3 regions of the Pantoea sp. PvP021 genome follow, and region 1 is predicted to be linked to each of the others. Evidence: predicted binding sites of a transcription regulator. Region 1 holds the regulator's gene; each other region holds the start of a gene.
The links. Region 1 encodes Fur, which represses iron uptake genes when iron is present. Its sites were predicted from a motif close to ATAATAATGAGAACNACTATCAA; they were not measured.
Positions count from the first base shown of each region.

Region 2: exbB (tol-pal system-associated acyl-CoA thioesterase) is a predicted target of Fur. The motif match lies at 3,945-3,967, and genes of this name have one in related genera.
Region 3: ACVKSX_RS05325 (TonB-dependent siderophore receptor) is a predicted target of Fur. The motif match lies at 3,033-3,055, and genes of this name have one in related genera.

Region 1 covers NZ_JBSRXX010000001.1:1,624,480-1,630,091, forward strand. The annotation lists gene ybfE (LexA regulated protein) at 132-407, shown strand; gene fldA (flavodoxin FldA) at 540-1,070, shown strand; gene fur (ferric iron uptake transcriptional regulator) at 1,419-1,862, shown strand; gene ACVKSX_RS07530 (hypothetical protein) at 1,934-2,329, opposite strand; gene glnS (glutamine--tRNA ligase) at 2,565-4,232, opposite strand; gene nagE (N-acetylglucosamine-specific PTS transporter subunit IIBC) at 4,385-5,612, opposite strand, start outside.
Region 2 covers NZ_JBSRXX010000003.1:190,591-196,202, forward strand. The annotation lists gene metC (cystathionine beta-lyase) at 1-736, opposite strand, end outside; gene ACVKSX_RS12505 (TRAP transporter large permease) at 872-2,158, opposite strand; gene ACVKSX_RS12510 (TRAP transporter small permease) at 2,173-2,679, opposite strand; gene ACVKSX_RS12515 (TRAP transporter substrate-binding protein) at 2,728-3,699, opposite strand; gene exbB (tol-pal system-associated acyl-CoA thioesterase) at 4,052-4,774, shown strand; gene exbD (TonB system transport protein ExbD) at 4,781-5,203, shown strand; gene tcuC (MFS transporter) at 5,439-5,612, shown strand, end outside.
Region 3 covers NZ_JBSRXX010000001.1:1,158,522-1,164,133, reverse strand. The annotation lists gene ACVKSX_RS05335 (flagellar brake protein) at 1-361, opposite strand, end outside; gene ACVKSX_RS05330 (GlsB/YeaQ/YmgE family stress response membrane protein) at 572-820, shown strand; gene ACVKSX_RS05325 (TonB-dependent siderophore receptor) at 888-2,987, opposite strand; gene treA (alpha,alpha-trehalase TreA) at 3,179-4,864, opposite strand; gene ghrA (glyoxylate/hydroxypyruvate reductase GhrA) at 5,075-5,612, shown strand, end outside.

The sequences.
Region 1 (5,612 bases):
CCGGCGTAAGCGTGAAGTATGATGGCGCGCTAAAATTTTGCCGCGGGTCAGTTTTGCTGCGGCAATGGCCAATAATTTATAATTTGCGCGGTGAGTGTCTGGCGCCCGCCCCCATTCAGTTTTACTAAGCCATGGCAAAAGAACAGACTGACCGCACGACGCTCGATCTCTTTGCTGATGAGCGCCGCCCTGGTCGACCCAAAACCAGTCCGCTTTCGCGTGATGAACAGCTGCGCATTAACAAGCGCAATCAACTGAAACGTGACAAAGGACGCGGGCTTCGTCGTGTCGAACTGAAAATGAACAGTGACGCCGTCGATGCACTCAATACGCTGGCAGAACAGCGCAATCTCAGCCGTAGCGAACTGATTGAACAGATGCTACTGGCACAGCTCAAACTGGATTAATGCGGGCAAATCGCACGCAGAGGCAAATGTCGGGGCTTTAACCGTTCACCGGTTTTCTCTCGTCTGCTATTATTCGCTGAAATGTGCTGCGGCACACATCTCATCATCAGGATTTAAGAGGTTATTTTACTCATGGCACTCGTAGGCATCTTCTTCGGCAGCGATACCGGCAATACCGAAAACATTGCAAAAATGATCCAGAAACAGCTGGGTACAGATGTTGCAGAAGTCCATGACATCGCAAAAAGCACAAAAGAAGATCTGGAAGCGTTTGATATCCTGCTGCTGGGTATTCCGACCTGGTACTACGGCGAAGCGCAGTGCGACTGGGATGACTTTTTCCCGACGCTGGAAGAGATCGATTTTAACGGCAAGCTGGTTGCGCTGTTTGGCTGTGGCGACCAGGAAGATTACGCAGAGTATTTCTGTGATGCCATGGGCACGATTCGCGACATTATCGAACCGCACGGTGCCGTGATTGTCGGACACTGGCCAACTGAAGGCTATCACTTCGAAGCTTCGAAAGGCCTGGCCGATGATACCCACTTCCTGGGTCTGGCCATTGACGAAGATCGCCAGCCTGAGCTGACCAGCCAGCGTGTTGACCAGTGGGTTAAGCAGATTTTTGATGAACTGCAGCTGAAAGAGATCATCGAAGCCTGATCCTGCCCGCCTCAATGTGAGCGCCAGCTCACATTGAGGCAATGAAAATGCCTATAGAAATAATAGCCACATTTTTTTAACTTTCTCCGTTTAATCTGTAGAATACCCGCATCGATCTTCCGCTTATTTTCTCAGGCGGCAAGACTAAGTGATGTGCTAACAGACCTCTGTCAGAATCTTCCCCGGCCCGGTGACGAATCCCCAATAGCCCATGATGATTCAGACACGCCCTCTGGTTTTCATTTCATCGCTTCAGTTCTATAATGAGACGCAAATGAGAATGAGCACAGATCGACATTCAAGGCGATAAGCCACAAAAGTGAATATTAGTAACAGGACAAAATCCGCATGACTGACAACAACACCGCATTAAAGAAGGCTGGCCTGAAAGTAACGCTGCCCAGACTGAAAATTCTGGAAGTGCTTCAGGAACCTGAGTGCCATCACGTCAGTGCGGAAGATTTGTATAAACGCCTGATCGACATTGGCGAAGAGATTGGCCTGGCGACCGTTTACCGTGTTCTGAACCAGTTTGATGATGCCGGTATTGTGACTCGTCACAACTTTGAAGGCGGCAAGTCTGTCTTCGAACTGACGCAGCAGCATCACCACGATCACCTGATCTGCCTGGATTGCGGCAAGGTTATCGAGTTCAGCGACGAATCGATTGAAACGCGTCAGCGTGAAATCGCGACCCGCCATGGCATCAAGCTGACCAACCACAGCCTCTATCTCTATGGACACTGTACGCTGGGCGATTGCCGTGAAGACGAAACGCTGCACGACCAGTAACGCTGGCGCGGCCTGAAATAAAAAAACCGGTGAATTCACCGGTTTTTTTTCGTCTGTTTTCTGCCCTCACCTCACGCGACCAGCGTCTCCTGCAGATAGCGCCAGCGTGGAATGGAGCTGCTGCAATCCAGAATGGCCAGCGAAATGCGGCTCTGGTTATTGCCGTTCATCATCTGCATTTCGCGATACTGTACGACGATCTCTTTTTCATGATGAGAGAGAATGACATGTTCACAGGTGGCAATGCGCATCCCTTCCCGCTGCCCTTGTAACTGCTGGAAAAGATCCTCGACCTCGTTCAGATTGTACTCTTTGCCCTGTGGGGTCACCATGCGAAATTCAGGATGAAAATAGGACATCAGCAGCTGGAAACTGTCGTCAGATCCGGCTGGCTGATTAAAAATACGTTCAATGAGCTGATGTAAAACGACGACACTGTGTTTGGCTTCCTGGGCGAGAACTGTCATTTTTTTTCCTTCTGTAACCCGCTTTGCAACCTCTGAGAGCGGATAGCCTACCTGAAAGCTGACAATTCACATCCTGAAATTGATTAATTTTTTTAAACTCAGATTACTCCCACAAGGCGGTATTGAACCGGTTGTGGTTAGTGCAGAATAAACGTCGGCGATGGTAAAAATCGGGGCAATAAAAAAGGGCGATAAATCGCCCTTTTGTCATTTTATGAGGTCAGCCCCAAAAAATTTATTCGCCCGTTTTGGTCCAGGTATCACGAAGACCGACGGTGCGGTTAAACACCAGTTGCGTCGGTTTCGAGTAAACGCTGTCGGCGCAGAAATAACCTTCACGTTCAAACTGAAACGGTGTTGTCGGTTCCACATCGCGCAGGCTGGGTTCAACAAAGCCGTTTTTGATGGTCAGTGACTCAGGATTAATGACCGCCAGGAAATCCTCTGCAGCAGCCGGGTTTGGCACACTGAACAGACGATCATACAGACGGAACTCAGCTGGCTGCGCGTGATCCGCAGAAACCCAGTGAATCACGCCTTTGACTTTGCGGCCATCGGCTGGATCTTTGCTCAGCGTATCAACATCGCTGGTGCAGTAGATGCAGGTAATGTTGCCCGCTTCATCTTTGGCGACCCGCTCAGCACGAATCACATAGGCGTTACGCAGGCGGACTTCTTTGCCCAGCACCAGACGCTTATATTGTTTGTTCGCCTCTTCACGGAAATCCGCGCGATCGATCCAGATCTCGCGGCAGAACGGCACTTCACGCGTGCCCATCTCCGGTTTACCCGGATGATTTGGCATGGTGACGATTTCGCTATGGCCTGCTGGCAGGTTTTCGATCACCACTTTAAGCGGATCTAAAACCGCCATGGCGCGGGGCGCATTCTCGTTAAGATCATCACGGATACAGGACTCCAGCGAAGCCATCTCCACGATGTTATCTTGCTTAGTCACGCCAATACGACGGCAGAACTCACGGATAGAAGCGGCGGTGTAACCACGACGACGCAGACCTGAAACGGTCAGCATGCGCGGATCGTCCCACCCTTCTACGTGCTTCTCGGTCACCAGCTGAGTGAGTTTACGTTTCGACATCACCGCATACTCCAGATTCAGGCGCGAGAATTCATACTGACGCGGATGAACCGGAATTGTGATGTTGTCCAGCACCCAGTCATAGAGACGGCGGTTGTCCTGAAACTCCAGCGTACAGAGCGAGTGCGTAATGCCTTCCAGCGCATCGGAGATGCAGTGGGTAAAGTCATACATCGGGTAGATGCACCACTTATTGCCGGTCTGGTGGTGTTCCGCGAACTTGATGCGGTAAAGCACCGGATCGCGCATCACGATGAAATTAGAGGCCATGTCGATTTTGGCGCGCAGACAGGCGGTGCCTTCGGCAAACTCACCGTTTCGCATCTTCTCAAACAGCGCCAGATTCTCTTCCACGCTGCGATCGCGATAAGGGCTGTTTTTACCCGGCTCTTTCAGGGTGCCGCGATATTCACGAATCTCATCCGGACTCAGTTCATCAACGTAGGCCAGTCCTTTGGAAATCAGCTCGATGGCATAGTTGTAGAGCTGATCGAAATAGTTTGATGAGTAACAGACCTCACCGCTCCACTCAAAACCCAGCCACTGAACGTCACGCTTGATGGATTCAACGAATTCCATATCCTCTTTAACCGGATTGGTATCGTCGAAACGCAGGTTGCATTGCCCCTGATAATCCTGGGCGATGCCAAAATTCAGACAGATCGATTTCGCATGACCAATATGCAGATAGCCATTGGGCTCCGGCGGAAAACGGGTATGCACGCTGCTGTGCTTACCGCTCGCCAAATCTTCGTCAATGATCTGACGAATAAAGTTAGTTGGGCGGGCTTCAGCCTCACTCATCTCAAAAATCCTCAATACGAATAACGGGTGATTTGTACCACGAAGTAACGGAGTATGATCCACAAAGCGTCTGAGGGAAACAACCGTTTGTTAAGCCTTTAAAACAAAAAAGGCAGGAATCGCTTCCTGCCTGTGGGGTTCTGTTGCGGGGATTAGCCTTTCACTTCATACAGCGGGGTTTCCCCTGCTATTACCTGACCCTGTGCCAGTAAAGTCAGACCGGCGAAATCGTCGCTGTTGCTGACCACGACCGGACTCACCATTGAGCGGGCATTGGCGTTAAGGAATTCAAGGTCCATCTCCAGTACTCGCTGACCGGCGACCACGCTGGCCCCCTCTTCAACCAGACGGGTGAAGCCTTTACCTTCCAGCGCCACGGTATCCAGCCCCATGTGCACCACAATCTCCACGCCATTGTCGGTTTCCAGACAGAAGGCGTGGTTGGTGTTAAAGATTTTCACCAGCGTACCGGCAATCGGTGCCACTACCCATTTGTCGCTGGGCTTGATCGCCAGACCGTCACCCACCGCTTTGCTGGCAAAGGCTTCATCCGGCACATCATCCAGCGCCACGACTTCACCGCTGACCGGCGCCAGCAGCGTGGCGATGACCTGCTTCTCACTGTTCAGCACCGCCTGCGGTTTAACATCCGGCTCGGCCGGCGCACTGCTGGTAGCCGCTGCAGCGACCGGACCTTTGGTCAGCACTTTTTTCATGGCCGAAGCGATGCTTTCTGCCTGGGTACCCACGATGATCTGCACGCTCTGTTTGTTAAGACGGATCACACCGGACGCGCCAAGACGCTTAGCAACCGCCTCATTCACCTGCGCCGAGTCATTCACGTTAAGACGCAGACGGGTGATACAGGCATCGATGCTGGTTAAGTTAGCTGAACCACCAATCGCCCCAATGTAACGGCGCGCCAGTGACTCTGTGGCACTTTCACCGTTATCCGTTTTATCAACGTTAACGTCATAACCATCAGTTTCATCACCATCAACCGCCAGCTCGCGGCCCGGCGTCATCAGGTTGAATTTTTTGATGGTAAAGCGGAACACCACATAATAGATAACGAAGAAGACCAGACCCTGCGGGATCAGCATGTACCAGTGTGTCGCCAGCGGATTACGGGTCGACAGCACCATATCCACCAGCCCGGCGCTGAAACCAAATCCGGCAATCCAGTGCATGCTGGCAGCGATGAAGACAGAAATACCGGTCAGGACGGCGTGGATCAGATAAAGCACGGGTGCCACGAACATGAAGGAGAACTCCAGCGGTTCGGTAATACCCGTAAAGAAGGCAGCAAACGCCGCGGCCAGCATGATACTACCCACTTTGACGCGGTTCTCAGGACGTGCACAGTGGTAGATAGCCAGC
Region 2 (5,612 bases), on a different contig from region 1:
CATCGACCATCTGACCCATCAGATAGGAGTTCTCGCGCAGCTGATCGATACAGCGCGCATTGGCGACCGCCGTGCCGATCATCGCATCGCTGTGACCAATCAGATATTTGGTGCCCGCCTGAATCGAAATATCGATGCCGTGCGCCAGCGCATCAAATAAAATACCGGCCGCCCAGGTGTTGTCGATCATGATGATCGCCTCGGGCGCTTTGGCGCGAACCGCCGCCACAATCGCCGGAATATCCTGAACTTCCATCGTGATAGAGGCAGGCGATTCCAGGAAAACGACCCGGGTATTGGGCTGCACCAGCTCACCGATTTCACTGCCGATGCAGTGATCGAACCAGCCCGTTGAAACCTGCAGCTTAGTCAGGATTTTAGTACAGAAATCCTGGGTCGGTTCATAGACTGCGCCACTCATCAGCACGTGGTCGCCCGCCTCGACAAACGCCAGAATCGCGTTCGCCACGGCAGCCGCGCCGCAGGGGTAGAGCACACAGCCTGCGCCGCCTTCCAGCTCCGTCATCGCATCCTGCAGTGCAAAGTGCGTCAGGGTGCCACGACGGCCATAAAAGAGCTCGCCTTTTGCCCGACCGGCAGTGGCGCGTTTCTTCTCCGCGACCGTATCAAAAACCAGCGAGGAGGCCCGTTGAATCACACTGTTCACCGAGCCCTGGGTATAACGCTTGCTGCGTCCTGCACTGACGAGCGTGGTATCAATTTTTCTGGTGGTCATGAGTCGCCTTTGCCGCTTCTGACTAAGCCCTCACGTTACCACGAAACGACCAGCAGGGTTGAGACTCAATGGTGATTATCAGAGTGCTTCGCAGGATGAAAATCGGGTCCGCCACCGGACCCGATTTTGCCGACGCTACATCACGCCCATCAGGCGCGGTAACCAGAGGGAGATGGCCGGAATATAGGTAATCAGCATCAGTACGATAAACAGCATGCCGTAAAACGGCAGCATGGCTCTGACCACCTGCTCGATTTTCTGCTTACTGACCGCACTGGCGACAAACAGTACCGTACCGACCGGCGGGGTGATCAGGCCGATCCCGAGGTTGGTCAGCATGATCATGCCAAAGTGAACCGGATCGACGCCAAGCGCGGTGGCGACCGGCAACAGCACCGGCGTCAGGATCAGGATCAGCGGTGCCATATCCATCAGCGTCCCCACCACCAGCAGCAGGATGTTGATACACATCAGGATCACATATTTGTTATCGGAGAGGCTGGTGAACGCCTCGGTGATAATCGTCGGCAGTTGCATGAAGGTCATCACCGCGCCAAATCCGGCGGCAAAGGCGATCAGCACCATCACGATGGTGACAGTCTTAATGGTGCGGAACAGCAGGATATGCAGCTGGTTCCATTTAAAGTCGCGGTAGATAAACATGGTGACGAAAAAGGCCCAGATACAGGCGATCGCGGCGGACTCCGAGGCGGTAAAGATGCCGGAGAGAATGCCACCCATAATGATCACCACGGTAAACAGGCCCCAGAACGCGTCGAAGAAGATTTTCAGCGCCTGACGAAACGGAATACGTTCTCCTTTGGGATAGCCGCGTTTATGGGCAAAACCCAGGCACATTATCATCAGGCAGCCACCCAGCAGCAGGCCGGGAAAGATACCGGCAACAAACAGCGAGGAGATGGTCACCATGCCGCCGGTCGCCAGCGAGTAAATCACCGAGTTGTGGCTGGGTGGCGTCAGCACCGCCTGCACTGAGCCGCTGGCGGTGACGGCGGCGGCGAAATCACGCGGATAGCCTTTCTCCTCCATCTGCGGAATCATCACCGAGCCTATCGAGGCGGTATCCGCCACCGATGAGCCGGAAATCGCGCCAAAGAAGGTGGAAGCGACAATGTTCACCAGCGACAGGCCACCGCGGATAAAGCCGACAAAGATATAGGCGAAGTTGACCAGCCGCCGGGCAATCCCACCCTCCGCCATAATCGCACCCGCGAGAATAAAGAACGGGATAGTCAGCAGCGAAAATTTGTTAATGCCGTTGGTCACCTGAATCACCACCGCTTCCAGCGGCAGATCGATCCACCAGGCGCCAATAAAGGCGCTCAGCCCCACCGCAAAGGCGACCGGAAAACCCACCATCAGCAACACCAGCAAACTGCCTATCAAGATCAATGCATCCATTTTTCTGCTCCGCGTTAGTGGGTGCCGCCCAGCGTGACAATCGGCCGCTGGCTCTGATCGCCGGTCAGCAATCGCTCAACAACAAACAGCAGGGTGAAGATCGCGCCAATCGGAATCGGCAGATACATCTCGCCGTAAGTCACTGCCGGTAATGAAGCGAGCGTCTGCACCCACATCGCTTCGCACAGGCTGTAACTGGCCTGAAAGATCACCAGACAGGTGATGATCATCAGCAGATCGCTGACGCGCAGCATCAGGCGCTGCCGGGCGGGTGACAGGCGATCGGTGACCATGGAAACGCAGATATGCGTTCCGGCCCGCAGTCCGACCGGTGCGCCAATAAACGTAAAAATGATCATGCAGATAATGGCCACCGGTTCCGGCCAGGAGAGCGCGCCGTTCATCACGTAGCGGGCGAAGATCCCGATCGGGATCACCGTCACCATAATCATCAGTGCCACGGCGGCAATCAGCATGCACAGCAGATAGAGCCCATCCATCAGACGTGTATAAGCAGCCATAATTGATACCTGATTAAGCACGCCACACGGCAGTGTGGCGCGGAAGGGTTATTTCACCTCAGCGATCCGGGTCATCAGATCCTGATATTTGCCGCCAAACTGATCGCGCACCGGCTGGGTCGCTTTGACGAAGTAGTCACGGTCGGTCTGCTGGAAGGTGACGCCACCTGCCTTCATCTTGGCGATCGACTCTTCGGTATAGGTCGCCCAGAGCTGACGCTCCTCATCCTGCGCCTCTTTGCCGAGCTTCTTCAGCAGCGCCTGATCCTCAGGTTTCAGGCGATCCCAGGCGCGTTTTGAAAACAGGATCATCTCTGGCTGGATAAAGTGGCCGCTGAGGGTGTAGTACTTCGCCACCGGCATATAGTTATGGGCGACAAAGGTCGGTGGGTTGTTCTCGGTGCCATCGACCACACCGGTCTGCATCGCACTGAACACTTCACTGACGCCCATCGCCACCGGATTCGCGCCCATCGCTTTCAGGGTCGCCAATGAGATGGCGCTGTTCTGCACCCGAATCTTCATGCCTTTCAGATCTTCCGGTTTTGCCAGCGGCTTCTTGGTGATCATGTTGCGCTCACCGGCATCGGTCCAGCCCAGGAACACCATGCGGGCGTTGGGATCTTTATCGAATTTGTCGGCAATCTCGCGGCCTATCTCGCCATCCAGCACTTTGTGCATGTGGTCAATGTCGCGGAAAATGTAGGGCAGGGTCAGCACGCTGGTTTCCGGGGCGATCGAGGTGACCGGCGCCAGCGACACACGGATCATGTCGATTGCGCCCAGCTGCACCTGTTGCAGCGTCTGATCTTCGTCCCCCAGCACGCCACCGGCGAAGAGCTTCATCTCCAGCCGTCCATCGGTAGCCTGTTTGAGTTTGTCGCCCATGTGCTGCAGCGCGACCACGGTCGGATAACCGGCAGGCTGGACTTCAGCCACTTTGATCACCTGTGCCGTGGCGGTGGCGCTCATCATCATCGCCGCCAGGGCACTGGCCAGGCATGTTTTCGTCATTCTCATTATTTTGTCTCCCGCTGAGGTAGGACGGCGTCCGGCGTCGGGGGCTAACCGGAGAGAACCGTGTGGAGCCAGCATAGTGAAAACGCGCGCCAGTAAAATACGGCAATGCTGATTGAATGAATGCCATCACATTTTGAAACGATGTTTTAATAAATTTTCATGCAACTTCACATTTTCGAAACATCCTTGTCAAAAGTGTTTAAACCTGGTCAATTGCGGGTAAATGGCGTCGATCAGCTTTGTAAATACTAATGAGAACTACTATCAATTCGCCGTCGTTTTGCTATTATTCGCGCTTGTCTCGCATCCCTGAATCAGAAGTTGGAGAAGCAGCGTGGTAGCCAGTGATTTGATGCAAACGGACCTCTCCGTTTGGGGCATGTATCAACATGCCGATATCGTGGTAAAGGTGGTCATGATTGGCCTGTTATTGGCCTCAGTGGTGACCTGGGCGATCTTCTTCGGCAAATACGCCGAACTCAGCGCCGCTAAGCGCCGCCTGAAGCGCGAGCATCTGGCGCTGAGCGAAGCCCGCAATCTGAATGACGCCGCCCGCATTGCCCAGTCGTTTACCGGCCACAGCCACAGTGTGGTGCTGCTGAATGATGCGCAGAATGAGCTTGAACTGTCGGCTGGCGTGGAAGATACCAACGGGATTAAAGATCGCACCAGTTTCCGCCTTGAGCGCCGCGTCGCTGCGTTCAGCCGCTATGCAGGCCGGGGCAATGGCTTCCTGGCGACCATCGGTTCGGTTGCGCCGTTTATCGGCCTGTTCGGCACCGTATGGGGCATCATGAACAGCTTTATCGGCATCGCTAAAACCCAGACGACGAACCTTGCGGTTGTTGCACCGGGTATCGCCGAAGCGCTGCTGGCAACTGCGATTGGCCTGATCGCTGCGATTCCGGCGGTGGTGATCTACAACGTTTTTGCCCGCATGATCGCCAACTACAAAGCCTCGCTGGGTGATGTCGCCGCTCAGGTGATGCTGCTGCAGAGCCGTGATATCGATCTGGGCACCGTCGCCACTGATGTTCCTCGTCCTGCGACGGCTCAGAAACTGCGCTTAGGGTAAGTTCTTATGGCAATGCGATTAAACGACGATCTGGAAACGGATGGTGAAATGCATGAGATCAACGTGACGCCGTTTATCGACGTCATGCTGGTTCTGCTGATCATCTTTATGGTGGCCGCGCCGCTGGCCACGGTCGACGTACGCGTCAATCTGCCCGCCTCAACCAGCGCGCCGCAGCCGCGCCCGGAAAAGCCGGTTTACCTGTCGATTAAAGCGGATAAGCAGCTTTATGTCGGTAACGATCAGGTCACGCCGGAGTCGCTGGTTAACGTGCTGACTAACCAGACCCAGGGCAACAAAGAGACCACCATTTTCTTCCAGGCGGATAAGTCAGTCGATTATGAAACGCTGATGAGCGTGATGGATAAGCTACGCACGGCGGGCTATCTGAAAATTGGTCTGATGGGCATGGAAACCGTGAAGAAATAGCGGGTTATCCGGCTCAGGAAAAAGGCGACTGTTCAGGTCGCCTTTTTTTATGGCTGCTCTCCAGCCCTATAAAATCAGGCAAATCAGGGCCAGGGTAATCACTTATGCTCCTCGAACTGACTTGTTAATTAGTTGTTACTTATGTACATGGGTTTGTAAAGTGCAATGGTGAGCCAGGTCACATTAATCCCGCATCAGGCAGGCTAAAACGGCTAAAAAACAACAGGAAGCCGTTATGAGTCACACCCCCTCTTTACAAAAGCCGCCGAAAAGTGCCGCCCGAACCATCTTCACCGTCACCAGTGGTAACTTCCTGGAGATGTACGATTTTATGGTGTTTGGCTACTACGCCACCGCCATTTCAAAAACCTTCTTTCCCGGCGATGACCCGTTTGCCTCCCTGATGCTG
Region 3 (5,612 bases), 470 kb from region 1:
AGACCCGGAAAAACTCACGTCGCTGGATCTGCCACAGCAGGTCTGGCAGCGGCGCGCTGAAAGCGGGTAACCCTTCAAACTCCACGATTTCCAGCGCGGCGAGGCTGAATTCCACCTTAGCGCCGTAGGTTTCCGCAGTGATACTGAGATCGTCGCTGGTCAGGGCATAATCGTTATCCAGATTATTACTGCCGAGGTCAAACAGCATGCGATCTTCATCGGCAGCCAGCATCCGGCTGATAAACTGCCCACGCGGAAAGCGCACCAGTAATGGCGTCTGCAATCGCAGCAGATCTTTCATAACGCCAAGAACCGCCAGCGTGCCACGTTTTAGATATTGTTCCTGGTCGGCTTCTTTCACGTCCTGCTCCACAAGGGGGGTTACTTTATTGATGCGGTTTTTTTGCCTCGTCTCGGTTATCGGCGCGGCAAAAAAAAGCTTTAGCATGCTATTCATCAATAATAACTGTGAGCAGGCAGGCATTTTTTGAAAAGCTGGTTATACTTATCGCGGTAAACCGCTTGATTAATCAGGCGTTCACGATTTAATCAAAAAAGGAAGGAGCAACAGATGGGTATTATTTCCTGGGTCGTCTTTGGCTTAATCGCGGGTATTCTGGCGAAGTGGATTATGCCGGGTAAAGACGGTGGCGGTTTCATTCTGACTATCGTTCTGGGTATTATCGGTGCAGTAGTGGGTGGCTGGATCAGTACGCTGTTTGGCTTCGGCCGCGTCGATGGGTTTAACTTCGGAAGTTTCGTGGTCGCTGTTATCGGTGCCATCGTGGTGCTGTTCATCTACCGCAAAGTACGCAGTTGACCGTAAAGGTTTAAACGAAAAAGGGGACGAAGCGATTCGTCCCCTTTTTTTATCTCTTATTTTGCAATCAGAAGTCGTAACCGACTGTCGCCATCACGCTGCGTTCTGCGCCCCAGTAGCAGAAGCCCGTACCGTAACAGCCCGCTACATAGGTGCGGTCGGTCAGATTATTGGCGTTGACCTGCACCCAGGCACCTTTCAGGCTGCTGTTCCAGACGCCGAGATCGGCCCGCACTGACGCATCAAACAGCGTCACCGACGGCACACGGGTGGTGTTTTCATTGTCCGCCCACTGTTTGCCGATGTAACGCACGCCCGCACCCGCACTCAGACCGTAATCAAACTGATAGTGACCCCAGAGTGCAGCCATGCTGTTGGGTGTGACATATGGCGTATGTCCGTCGTTGCCATCTACCGACTCTTTAAAGCGCAGATGATTCAGCGTATAGCTCGCCACGGTGCTCAGACGCGGGGTTAACTGATTATGCGCTTCCAGCTCAATGCCCTGTGAATGCACTTTGCCCGATGGCGTATAAGTCGCCGTCAGCACGTCGCGGTTCGCCACATCTTTCTGCGTCAGGTCATAGACCGCCACGCTATAGAGATCGCGCGTGCCGACCGGCTGATATTTAACCCCGGCTTCATACTGCTCGGCGGTAGTCGGCTTCAGCAGGTTGTTGTTGGGATCGGTGAGCGCGGTCGGGGTAATCGCCTGGCTCCAGCTGACGTAAGGCGAGATACCGTTGTCGAAGGCATAGAGCAGTGCTGCGCGGCCGCTGATGTGATCATCCTGACGGCGGTCGCTGCCGCTGTTATTGGCGACAATGCGGTCATAACGGCCGGAGAGATCCAGATGCCAGCGATCCAGCTTCATCTCATCCTGCAGATAGAGGCCGGTCTGATAGTAGCGACGGGTTTTATCGGCCCAGGTGTAATCAGGCATGTCGCCAACCTGTTCACCAGTCCGTGCATTAAGCTGGTTGGCAGAGCCGCCAGCAGCAGTGATCTCATTTTTATAACGATGATACTCAGCACCCAGGGTGACGCGGTGCTCCAGCTCGCCGGTATCGAACTCCGCCTGTAAGCGGTTATCGGTGGACCAGGCCGAGAGCGACGAGCGCTCGCCAGAGTAATATCGGTTCAGCAGATCGGGATTCACGCTGTCCCAGCCAATCTGATAGACCTGATCGAGATCGACATTCGAGTGGCTGTAGCTGCCGGTCGAGGAGAATGACCAGACGTCGTTGAAGCGATGGGCGAAATCGAAGCTGTAGATCTGCTCGCGACGCTTGAACTGATCGAGATCGCTGTTGCCCTCATAAAAGCCGTTGCTCAGCTTGTAGCCGTTGTGTTCGGTGAGGCTGCCGTCACCCGGTACCGAACCGTGATAGCCGCCCGACGGATCCTTCTGCAGATAGGCTTTCAGGATCAGATGCGTATCTTCATCCGGCTGCCACATCAGCTGCGGCATCAGCGCATATTTCTCTTCGCGGGTGTGATCGTACTGGGTATCGCTGTTGCGGGTCACGCCGGTCAGGCGAAACGCCCACTGATCGTTGATGGCATTGGTGTAGTCAAACATCGTGCCGGTGGTGGCGTTGCTGCCCGCCTGCAACTGGATGTGACCCTCTTCGCTGAACTGAGGACGCTTGGTCACCATGTTCACCAGTCCGCCCGGCACCGTCTGACCATAGAGCGCAGAAGAGGGGCCTTTGATCACGTCGATGCGCTCAAGGAAGGCGTTATCCACCTGCAGGCCGTTGAAACTGCCGCCGTCGCTCATCAGCCGCATGCCGTCGAGGAAGGTGTTATCGACATCGCCGCCATGGAAGCCACGCAGGGCAATGGTGTCGTAACGGGTCGCGGCGCCGCCGAAGTTGGTGAAGACGCCAGAACTATAGCCCAGCGCCTGATTCAGGGTCAGCGCGCCCTGATCCTGCATCTGCTGACGGGTGACCACGGAAATCGATTGCGGCGTGGTGATGAGCGGACGATCGCTTTTGGTTGCGCCCTGGCTGGTCGTCGCCAGATAGCCCTGGGTCGGCAAGGTCGAATCTTCCTGCGGTTGCGCGGTTACCACCATATCGGCAGCATAACTCAGAGCAGGCGCGGTCAGCGCCAGGGTGCATAGGGGAACATAACCTTTCAGCGACAATGACAGTTTCATCAAAATTCCTTTCTTGGCAAAGGTTCAGGCAGGTGAATAAAAGCTTTGATAGGCAATCTCATTATCATAATGAGAATTATTACCTTTTGTAAATTGGCTGCAATTTTGCCTGTTGATGAAAGAAGGTCAAGTAAAATTCGCGGAAATGAAGTGGGGATACCCCCGGCAAGGCCAGAGGTATCCAGAGTGGATTAAGGTTGTGAGGCAGACGCCTGCGGAATATCGTGGGCGCTGTTACAGGTTTTATCTTTCGGGCAGTACTTATCCAGCAGTTTCAGCGTGACGCCGTTGGTCCAGCCGAAGCCATCCTGCAGCGGATATTCACCGCCACCGCCGCCGCCGAGATTTTTGCCATCAACGACATATTTCTCCACCAGCTTATGCTCACGGTCATAGGTGTTCTGGACGTTTTGCAGGAAGCGTAATCCCACCTCTTTCGCCAGTTTTGGCTGGTTGTAATGCTCCAGACCTTCCACAGCAACCCACTGCAGCGGTGCCCAGCCATTGGGTGCATCCCACTGCTGACCGTTGTTCACGGTGGTGGTCACCAGACCACCAGGTTTCAGCAGCTGTTTTTCCACTGCGCTGGCGGTGCTTTCAGCCTGCTTATCGCTGGCGACCTGCAGATAGAGCGGGAACAGCGCGGCAGCAGTCAGCTGAGGATGGACCTGCTTTTTCTGCCAGTCATAATCGGCGTACCAGTTCTGTTTGCTGTCCCACAGATAGCGGTTGATCGCCGCCTGGCGCTTCTCCGCGCGATCGGCAAACTGCTTCGCCAGATCGCTCTGCTTGTTCATCTGATAGCCTTTCGACAGGGTCTGCTCCAGATGGAACAGCAGGCTGTTGAGGTCAACCGGGGCCAGCTGCGTGGTACGAATTGTCGACAGGTTATGCGCATCGGTAAACCAGCGCGAACTGAAATCCCAGCCCGACGCCGCACCGGAACGCAGCTCACGGTAGAGTTCGGCTTTATTCCTCTGCGGCGCTTTCTGGGCGGTGGCAATGTCATCCATCCAGGATTCTGTACGTGGCACGTCGCGCGCATCCCAGTAGCGGTTGAGCAGGCTGCCGTCCGCCAGCTTAATCACGCGCTTGCTGGCTGCGCCCGCCGCGACTTTATCGCTGTCTGCCATCCAGTAGTCATACTCTTTCTGCAGCTGCGGCAGATAACGGGTATAGGCTTTGCCGTTATCGTGCGTCGCCAGCAGATCGACCATCAGGCTGAAGAACGGCGGCTGTGACCGGCTCAGATAGTAGCTGCGGTTGCCGTTGGGAATGTGGCCATAGCGGTCGAGCAGCGAGGCGAAGTTATCCACCATATCCTGCACTTTATCCCAGTGTCCGCTCTCGGCCAGCCCCAGCATGGTGAAGTAGCTGTCCCAGTAATAGACTTCACGGAAGCGCCCGCCTGGCACCACATAGGGTTTGGGCAACGGCAGCAGCGAGTCATACTGACCGGCGCTGCTGGTGGTGCGCGTCAGCACCGGCCACAGGCCATCAATGTGGTCACGCAGGTTTTGTCCGGCTGGTGGCACATATTTGTCACCGGCCGCGGGCAGGGTAAAGTTGGCATCCACAAAACGCTTAAGATCGAAATTGCGCTGTTTCTTCTGCATCTGCCAGTCGGCAAGAATTGAGGCGGGATCGAATTTCGGCACCGCGTCCGCAAAGGTCTTTTGATCGGGATAGAACTTCGCCTGTTGCACGGCATTAAACAGCGGTCCTAAACGAACGTCAGGCGGCTGCGGCTGATTATTCAGCATGCGACTGTTGTCGTCGGCCTGGGCAGTGAAGGCGGGTACGCTCAGCAGCAACGTGAGCAGAAAGGGCGCATAACGCTGACGCCGTGGAGCGGCGTTTACCTCAATTTTTGTCATCGGTTTTTCTCCTTGTCCGAAACGCGGCCGCGCGTAACGCATTGACCACAGGACCAACTTTAGACCTTATCTGACCACTTCACCCTGAAGCGAGCCGGAAATGTGAAGCCACGGGAATTATTTTTATGGAAAAAACCGCTTTATTACGCTGGTTTTTTCTTGCTCTCACCTCGCTTTTCCATGACGCTGAAAGAAAAAAAGGAGAGCAGGATGGAGATCATCTGGTATCACCCGTCGCAGTCTGCAGCGGCCTGGATTAACGGTTTACAACAGCGTCTGCCCCAGGCGCGGGTGCGTGCCTGGCAGCCAGGCGATAATGGTCCGGCTGATTACGCGCTGGTCCGTTCGCCCCCCACAGAAATGCTACAGGGACGCGCCACCCTGCGCGGCGTCTTTGCGCTGGGGGCAGGCGTGGACGAGATTCTGAAACAGCTGCAGCAGAACCCTGAGATGCTGCCCGACAGCGTGCCACTGTACCGGCTGGAAGATACCGGCATGGCGCGGCAGATGCAGGAGTATGCGGTTCATAGCGTACTGAGCTGGTTCCGTCGTTTTGACGACTACCGTCTCCAGCAGCAGCAACAGTGCTGGCAGCCGCTCCCCGCTTACACGCGTGAAAACTTTACTATCGGCATCCTGGGGGCGGGCGTGCTGGGGCAGAGCGTGGCGGAAAACCTTAAACCCTGGGGATTCCCTCTGCGCGTCTGGAGCCGTTCGCCCAAAGAAATTGATGGCGTGACCAGCTTTT